DNA from 2 places in the Sphingobium herbicidovorans genome. Region 2 is predicted to be linked to the other one. Evidence: riboswitches for the same ligand, from Rfam matches in the RefSeq annotation. Region 2 holds a riboswitch; the other holds the start of a gene.
The links. A riboswitch is a leader RNA that binds a small molecule or an ion and turns the genes downstream of it on or off. The one in region 2 is predicted to bind cobalamin.
Positions count from the first base shown of each region.

Region 1: linked by a shared signal. The riboswitch ahead of B6S01_RS15990 (TonB-dependent receptor) and the one ahead of B6S01_RS10905 (TonB-dependent receptor plug domain-containing protein) in region 2 are both predicted to bind cobalamin.

Region 1 is NZ_CP020539.1:286,825-291,231, forward strand. Features, by position in the region: gene B6S01_RS15985 (PepSY-associated TM helix domain-containing protein) at 1-30, opposite strand, end outside; gene B6S01_RS21145 (hypothetical protein) at 27-314, opposite strand; gene B6S01_RS15990 (TonB-dependent receptor) at 319-2,436, opposite strand; cobalamin riboswitch at 2,668-2,915, opposite strand; gene B6S01_RS15995 (SGNH/GDSL hydrolase family protein) at 3,106-3,927, shown strand; gene B6S01_RS16000 (CDP-alcohol phosphatidyltransferase family protein) at 4,240-4,407, shown strand, end outside.
Region 2 is NZ_CP020538.1:2,236,516-2,240,922, forward strand. Features, by position in the region: gene B6S01_RS10890 (nitrate reductase) at 1-1,090, shown strand, start outside; gene cobA (uroporphyrinogen-III C-methyltransferase) at 1,077-1,859, shown strand; gene mobA (molybdenum cofactor guanylyltransferase) at 1,939-2,472, opposite strand; cobalamin riboswitch at 2,539-2,778, shown strand; gene B6S01_RS10905 (TonB-dependent receptor plug domain-containing protein) at 2,950-4,407, shown strand, end outside.

The sequences.
Region 1 (4,407 bases), on a different replicon from region 2:
GGCCATCGACTGTCGCAGAGCGTCCTTCATCGCATCGCTCCCAGAATGATGATCGTCGGCAGCGCCGTCCCGCCCGCGATCTCCAGCCAGAGACGCCTGACGCCCCGGATGGCGAAGCTGCGCAGGATGATGCCGACGAACAGCAGGAAGGCGGCATTGGTGGCCAGGATATTGGCGTCCACCCGATCCATCGGCAGGATCAGCACCAGCGCGCCGATCCAGGCGTAGCAGACGGCATAGGCCCCGACGCTGGCCGCCAGGACGCGCGGAAGGACCGCGCGCCATGCCGTTGCCGATGCATTCCTGCGCGTCATGGGATCAGAACCGCTGGTCGAATGTCAGCGCGACGCTGCGCGGTTCGCCCAGCACCCATTGCGAAGTGGAATAGCTGTTCTGGACATAGAGCTTGTCGAACAGATTGCGCAGGTTAAGCGTCAGGCTGGTCTTTTTTCCGATGTCATACCGGGCCGACGCATCGACCAGCGTGTAGGCTGGGATCCGCCGCCTGTTCGCGGCATCGGAATAGCGTTCGCCGACATGGCGCAGTCCGGCGTCGAAGTGCAGCGGATCGATCGGTCCCCAGGACAGCCAGAGGTTGGCCGCCTTTTCCGCCACGCCGATGGGCGTGTTGCCGTCCCGGCTGAGAAGGTCAGTCCCGACCAGTTCGGTAAAATCGTCATATTTCGCCTTCAGGATCGTGCCGTTGGCAAGGATGCTGAGCTGTTTCGTTAGGGCAAGGCCGAACGACGCCTCCACGCCATGGGAGGATTGCTGGCCCACCTGGACGGACAGGGTGGGATCATTGGCCGACCGGGTCAGGATCTTTTTCTTCACGATCCGGTAGCCCGACAGGGTGAATTCGCCCCTGCCGCCAAGGAAGGTCGTCTTGACGCCTGCTTCCCACTGCTTTCCGGTCGACAGGTCGAAATCGGTCTGCGCCAGCGACGCCGTCAGCAATGCCGTGACCGGGTCGGCGGCAGCGGAATACTGGGCATAAAGGGACAGGCTTTCGACCGGCTGATAGACCAGCCCCGCGCGCCAGCTGGTGCTGGGATAGGTTGCGCGATAGTCCATCGTCGGATCGAGCGCGTCATGACGTTTGGTCAACGGGCGATCGTGGCGCAGGCCGGTTACCAGCGACAGGCTGTCGGTGAAGGACAGGCGGCTTTCGCCGAAAAGGGCGAACTGCTCGACATCGGTATGATATTTATAGCGCGTGCCGAATGCGCCATCCAGAAAGACGCCGGGCTGATAGTCATAGGGGTCGATCAGGTCGGACTGGCTGTTGGGCGAACTGTCGGCGCGTTCCAGCCTGCCGACATTATATTCGCCGCCAAGGCTGAACCGGTGATCGAGGCCGAACAGCTTATGCTGATAGACGGCGTTGGTCCGGTTGCCCACCTGTTTGGTATCGTAGAAAATCTCCAGATAGCTGGAACGCCGGATCTGGTCCCCCGTCCAGGCATAGCTTTCCGCGTTACGCCAATGCTTGAACCCGGTCAGATAATAAGTGACGTTCGTGATCGTCAGCTCGTCCGACGGCTTCCATTCGATCTTCGCCTGCGTCCATGCGTCGTCGAAGCGCAGGCTGCGGTCGGCGATATTGTAGTTCTTGCGGGCAATCTCGCGCACCAGCTTTCCATCGCGCAGCGGCGTGCCGTACCAGATGGTCGGGTCGGTATCGGCGCGGTCGTGGGACAGCGTCAGCGCCAGATTGTCGGCCGGTTGATAACGGAGCGCCGCCGAGAGGGCCAGGCTGCGCGAACGGCCCCGGTCCATCCAGCCGCCGGAGCGGTTGTAGCTCGCGTCGATCCGGTAGGAGAGCTGGTCACTGATCGGCCCGCCCACGCCCCCGGCGGCGGCATAGGTGTCGAACGATCCGCCGCTCAGGCGGACTTCGCCTTCCATCCGTTCGGTGTTCGGCCGCTTGCGCACGACGTTGATCGCGCCGCCTATCCCGCCTTCGCCATAGAGGACCGACGCCGCGCCGCGCAGCACCTCCACCCGCTCGGCCATCCACGGATCGGCCGGGAAGGTCTGCGTCGTCGTGGTGTAGACGCGCATCCCGTCATAGAGCTGCATCACCGAGGTATAGCCGGTGAAGCCGCGAGAGCTGAGCGAGAAGCCGAAGGCCGATGTGTTGTTGATGATGCCGGGCGCGCGCGAAGCCGCCGCGACGACCGTGCGGTCGCCCAGGCTGCGGATCATCTCCTTTGTGATGACGTCCACGCTCGCGGGCGTCTGCATGGGGGTAAGGCCCAGGCGGCTGGATGCTTCGGCAGGCTGGGCGAGTTGCAGAACGCCAGCCTTTTGCGCGGTGACGACGATGCTTTCGGCGTCGGCGGGCGCTTCATCGGCTGCCTGAACCGGCATGGCCAGCGCCAGCGCGAGGATCGACGCGCCAGCAGGCAGCAGGCGGCGAGCGGATAATGTCATGTGGTGCAAATTTCGTTCCCCGATCTTAAATGCCGCCGCCATCTCGGTCGTCGGCATGAGCTTCAAGTTACGAACGTCAGGACACCGTATCGGCAAACGTACCGAACGGTCGCGCCGCCGGACAATGGGCGCGCGAACGCGACCGCCTTGCTGTCCGGCGTTGCGGCCCCTGCCGCCCGTTCGTCGCTCAGACGGAATTCACCGTGCCCCGGCCATCCCCTGGACCAAAGCAAGAGCGACCAGACGCCGGCAGGTCTCCTGGCTCACGGGTCATCGCATCGATGCACGGCCTTCCCAAGCCTCGCAGGATTTAGCGTCCGGCCCAGTGGCTGGCGGCATGGGCGCTGTGCCCGCCGCGCATGTACATCGCGCTCACCGCTTACAGTTGCAGGGACAGCCCCGGATTCGGGCGGCGTCAGCTACCCTCACCGCGTTCCCTATTAAGCCCCTTTCGGGACACCGGCGCGATCTGTGTCCGGTTTCCCGGACGGTCGCCCCGTTACAGCGGACGGCATGACACTGCAAGTGGCCGGGGAGGGGAAGGAGATGGTCGGGGCCTTTCCCCGATGTCCGGGTCGATGCCAATAGACAAAGCCCTTGCGGCCCGTATGGTGGCTGACTTTAACGATTTCCAAAGAAGGCGGGAAAGTGCGGACGGGCTTTGCTCATATGCTGGTCACCATCGTATCGCTGGGCCTCGCGGGCTGCGCGACCACGGGGCAGGACAAGGGGTCGGCGGATTGGGCGGGCGCCGGATATGTCGCGATGGGCAGTTCATTTGCCGCCGGTGCGGGCATCGGCGCCCTGCAACCCGGATCGCCTGCCCGCTGTGGGCGCACGGTGAATAATTACGCCTCCCTGCTGGCCCAACGCCTGCAACTGGTGCTGACGGATGTTTCATGCGGCGGCGCGGTGACGGCCAACGTTCTTGACCCATGGTCCAAACTGCCCGCCCAGATCGAAGCCGTCACCCCGGATACGCGCCTGGTTACGATTACGATCGGCGGCAACGACGTGGGCTATGCCATGGGCTTGATGGGCGCAAGTTGCCGTGCGGGGGCGTCTTTCGGCAGTGGTTCCTGCATTCCGAAACCCGCGACAGACGAAGATGACTGGCGCAAGCTGGAACAGAATCTCACTACTATCAGCCGACAGGTCGCCGCCCGCGCGCCGAAGGCCAGGCTCATCTTCGTCCAATATGTGACGCTGGTCCCGCCGACCCTGTGCGATGCTGCCGTCCTGTCCGGGGCAGAGGCAAAGGAATATCGTGCGCTGGGCGAGCGGCTGGCGGCTGTCACGGCGCGAGTGGCGCGCGCAAACGGAGCCACTGTCCTGCCAGCCGACAAATCATCCCGCGATCACACGGCCTGCTCCGCCGAGCCATGGAGCCACGGCATGAATCCGCATTATGACCTGAAGCAGGGCGCGCCATGGCATCCCACCCGCGCCGGGCATGCGGCTATTGCACAGGCGCTGGCCGTGCTATTGTAGGGTCAGGATTTGCAGCGGCGGGGGCAAATGGCGCGGTCAGGGCCTGACCGGCGCGGTCGTGGGCTGTCGCGGTCTTGCAGAGGCTGCGCCCAACAGCCGAAAACGCCTGTTCCCGCTGCCATCATGCTGATAGAGGGGCTGATCGAGTTCCCGGTTCGCGCAACTCGACAGAGAGACTTATGTGCTCCCGTGATCAAGGGAGGGGGTGCAACAGATGGATGACAAGGCCCCCGCAGAACCCTGTTCTTCAGGTCAGGAGCCTTTCGCGCCGCTGCCTCCTGCCCCCATATTTCGCAGTTTTGTTGAGAGATTATGACAGTCTTGCCCCAATCGCCCAAACCGCTTGATCGCATCCAAGAAAACTGGCTGGCTGCGAAGGAACGCCGCCTTCTCAACTGGCTGTGCGCCCGCATGCCCGGATGGGTCACGCCCGACAAGCTGACGACATTGGGCATGGTTGGCGCTGTCATGATCTTCCTT
Region 2 (4,407 bases):
CGACGGCCAGCGCGTGCTCAACCTGCGCGGCCATGCGACGATCGGCAACGATGCCTACGAAAGGATGGAGCCGTTTCGCTGGGGTGAGGAAAGGCCATTTTCGGATGGGCATTTCTCGACGCCCGACGGCAAGGCACGTTTCGTCCTGACGAAGCAGATGGATATTCAGGAGCCGCTGAAACAGTGGCCGATGACGCTCAACACAGGGCGCTATCGCGACCAGTGGCACACGATGAGCCGCACCGGCCTCTCGCCCAAGCTTGCGCGTCACCGCGAGGAGCCGCTGGTGGAAATCCACCCGCGCGACGCCGAGGAACTGGGCATCGTCGATCGCGATCTGGCGCGCGTCCAGACCGCGCAGGGCAACAGCATCTTTCGCGTCGCGATCAGCACTGGCCAGCGCCCAGGCGAGATCTTCACGCCGATCCACTGGACCGACCAGATGTCGAGCGGCGGCCGCACCGGCCTGCTGCCGCGCCCACTTGTCGACCCTCATTCGGGCCAGCCGGGTTTCAAATCGACCCCGGCCAGCGTCGAGAAGGTCGCGGCCGAATGGAAGGGTTTTCTGATCCTGCGCGGATCGGAGCCGGTGAAGCTGCCCTGCCTGTGGGCGACGAGGATCAGCGTGCCGGGCGGTGCGCTTTACGAGGTGGCGGGCAATGGCGATCCGGCGCGGCTGGAGGCTTTCCTGCCCAAGGGCGACCGGGTCGAGGCGATGGACGCATCCCGTGGCACCCGCCGGATCGCGACCATCAGCGAGGGCAAGCTGTGCGGCGTGCTGTTCGTGACGCGCACCGGCCTGCTGCCCTCGCGCGACTGGCTGATCCGGCAACTGGAGGCCGAGGGCGTGGGCGGTTCGGTGCTCGCGGCGCGCGGCCCGGGGAACCAACCGGACAAGGGCGCGACGATCTGCGTCTGTTTCGATATCGGCCTTAACCAGATCATGACCGCCATCCGCGAGCAGAGCCTGGTCGATGTGCCCGCCATCGGCAAGGCGATCGGCGCAGGGACCAATTGCGGGTCCTGTCGCCCCGCACTCGCCAACATCCTTGCCCAAATCCCGCAGGAGACTCTCCATGCAGCCGAATGAACTGATCGCCCCCGGTGAAGTCTGGCTCGTCGGCGCAGGCCCCGGCGATCCCGATCTGCTCACCCGCAAGGCCGAAAAGCTGATCGCGGCCGCCGACATCATTTTCTACGATGCGCTCGTCGGTGCCGGCGTGCTCGACCTTATCCCTGCTGGCGTCGAGCGTGTCAGCGTCGGCAAGCGTTCTGGCCGCCACAGCAAGGCGCAGGAAAGCATCAACGATCTGCTGCTCGCCGCGGCGAAGGCTGGGAAGCGTGTCGTGCGCCTGAAAGGCGGCGATCCATCGATCTTTGGCCGCTCGGCCGAGGAGATGGAGCATTTGGCCGCGGACGGCGTTCGTTTTCGCATCTGTCCGGGGATCACGACCGCCAGCGCCGCCGCTGCGAGCGGCAGCGCCTCGCTCACCCTGCGGGGCGTCGCGCGCGGGCTGACGCTGGTGACGGCGCATCTGAAGGTAGGCGAGCCGCTCAAACTCGACTGGGAGGCGCTGGCGCGTCCCGGCGGCACTCTGGGCATCTATATGGGCCGCGCCGCCGCCGGAGAGATCAGCCGGCAATTGATCGCTGCTGGCCGCGACCCGGAAACGCCGGTGATGGTTGCGGTCAACGTCTCGCTGCCCACCGAACGCCTCATCCGGGGCAGGCTTTCCGCGCTTGCCTTTCTGGTGGCCACCATCAGCGATGAGGACCCGACGCTGCTTCTGATCGGTGAAGCCGTGGCGGGCACGGCCATGCCTGTGGAGACTGCCGTGAGCGTCGCCCTTCAGGTCTGAAGTTGCCCTCCACGATTTTGCCCTGAGCCTGTCGATGCGCCTGCCTTAGTTGGAAGGAAGGTGTGGGGTATCGACAGGCTCAGACATTGCGCAGCCTGTCCAGATCGTCCGGCCAGTTGATATTGGGCAGCACGATGTCCGGCCGATCGACAATGCGCGCACCGATGCGGTTCAGCCAGCCATATATGGACCGGTTGTTGTCCTCCGCCAGATGCGCGTCCATTTCGACTGCGAGGGATGCAGGCCAGAAGCCTGCCAGCTGTTGACCCTTGAGCACAGCCGCGCGGTCGCCGACCAGCGCGTCAGCCAGCGCGGACGGATAGACCGGCATGTCACACCCGGTTGTCAGCACCGCGTTAAATCCCTGCTCAGCCGCATGATGCAGCGCCGCGTTCAGCCCGCCCAATGGACCCATGTCTGGTGCTGGCCGGTCGGTAAGGCATGTCATGCCTTGGACCTCCCGCCCGCAGACCACGACAGCTTCCACATGCGGCGTTATCGCCGTCACGGCATGGTCCAGCAGCGTGCGCCCGTCCGGCAACAGGGCCGTCGCCTTATCGCTCCCGAAACGGCTCGATCGCCCTCCCGCCAGCACTGCGCCCAGCAATCGCATCCAACCACTCCTTGGCAGAACCCTGTCTTTCCACTATGGCGCGCCGCGTGAGCGGGCAACCGTTGACATGAAGAAGATCGCGCCGGTGCCCATTTGGGCTTGAAAGGGAATGCGGTGCGGATGGCTTGCCCATCCAACTCCGCGGCTGTCCCTGCAACTGTAAGCGGCGAGCGCGATGCACGGGGGACCTGCGCTTTCGAAAGGGGAAGGCGAAGGGACCAGCCACTGGGCGGCCAGCCCGGGAAGGCTTGTGCATCGCTGCCTTGACCCGCGAGCCAGGAGACCTGCCGGCGCATGGTCGCTCTTGCCTTGGGTCCAGGGATCGGCCCAGGCACGGTGTTTTCCGTCTGAGCGACGCAGCGGCGGGGGCCGCATCGGTGCGCGGGGCGGGACGCTGGCGTCTGTCCTTCCCGCATGCCGACCGTTTGCGCGGATGCTCCTGCCTGAAGTCGCGTGACGCTCAGGGAAGACAATATAATGTTGAAAATCGGAATATCGCTTGTGGCGCTGCTGGCTGCGACGCCCGCACTCGCGGAACAGTCGGACAGCATCGTGGTCACCGCGCTTGGCATTGAGCAGCCGCGCGATGAAGTTGGTCAGGCCGTCTCCGTCATTGATGCGCAGACCATCGAGACGCGTCAAAATGTCAGCGTGGCCGACCTGATCGCCACCACGCCGGGCGTGCGCTTCAATCGCGCCGATGCTGTTGGCGGTGTGACCGGCATTTCAATCCGGGGCGCTGAAACGACGCAGACGCTGGTGTTGTTGGATGGCGTCAAGATCAACGATCCCAGCGGCATTGGCGACGCTTATGATTTCGGCAATTTGCTGACGGGCAATATCCGGCGGATCGAGATACTGCGCGGTTCCAACTCGGTCGTCTATGGCAGCCAGGCGATCGGCGGCGTCATCAACATCATGACCGGAGAACCGGGCGATGGCTTTGGCGGGTCCGCATCGGTGGATTACGGCTATGCCGATACGGTGAATGCAAAGGCGGACGTTTCGGGCAGCAGCGGCATTGTGGCGGGCAGCGCGGGGGCCGCATGGTTCCGCACCGATGGCATTTCGGCTGCGCAGGGCGGCACGGAAAAGGACGGCTACGAGAATATTGCCGCCCACGCCAAACTGAAGTTGAGCTTGGCCGATAATCTGAGCCTCGACCTGCGTGGCTATTATATTCATGCCGACCTCGACACCGACATCTTCTTTGCCGAGCCGATGGAGTCCACGGACAGCAGCAAGCTGAACCAGTATATCGGCTATGCTGGCATCAACCTTACCCTGTTCGAGGGCAAGCTGACGCAGAGGGCGGCAGTCACCTGGTTCCGCAACGACCGTGACTATTTCTCGTCCTTCGGCGACTATGGCTATTCGGGCACCAATCTGCGTTTCGAATATGAAGGCGTCTACCAACCCGTCGATCAGGCGAAGCTGGTGTTCGGCTATGAGCATGAGAGCCCGGATTACGATTTTTACGGCTTTGGATCGGGCGGCGCGAAGGCGAACATCGACAGCGTCTTTGCTCTTGCCGTCGTGAAGCCCTTTACCGGTCTCTCGCTGACCGGCGGCGTGCGTCATGATGACCATAGCCAGTTTGGTGGTGCGACCACCTTCGGCGCGAACGCCAACTACACCCCCAATGGCGGCGCGACCAATATCCGCTCCAGCTACGGCGAAGGTTTCAAGGCACCCTCGCTCTACCAGCTTTACGATGGCTTCAACGGCAACCCCGCTTTGCAGCCCGAAAGGTCGAAGAGCTATGATATCGGCTTTGACCAGAGCCTGGACGGCGGGCGCGCGCTGTTTTCCATCACTGCGTTCCGCCGTGATACGCGTGACCAAATCTATTTCGACGGCGTCATTCCGCCATTCGGGCAATATATCAATCTCACCCGCACCCGCGCCAAGGGTGTTGAGGCGGCCGTGACGCTG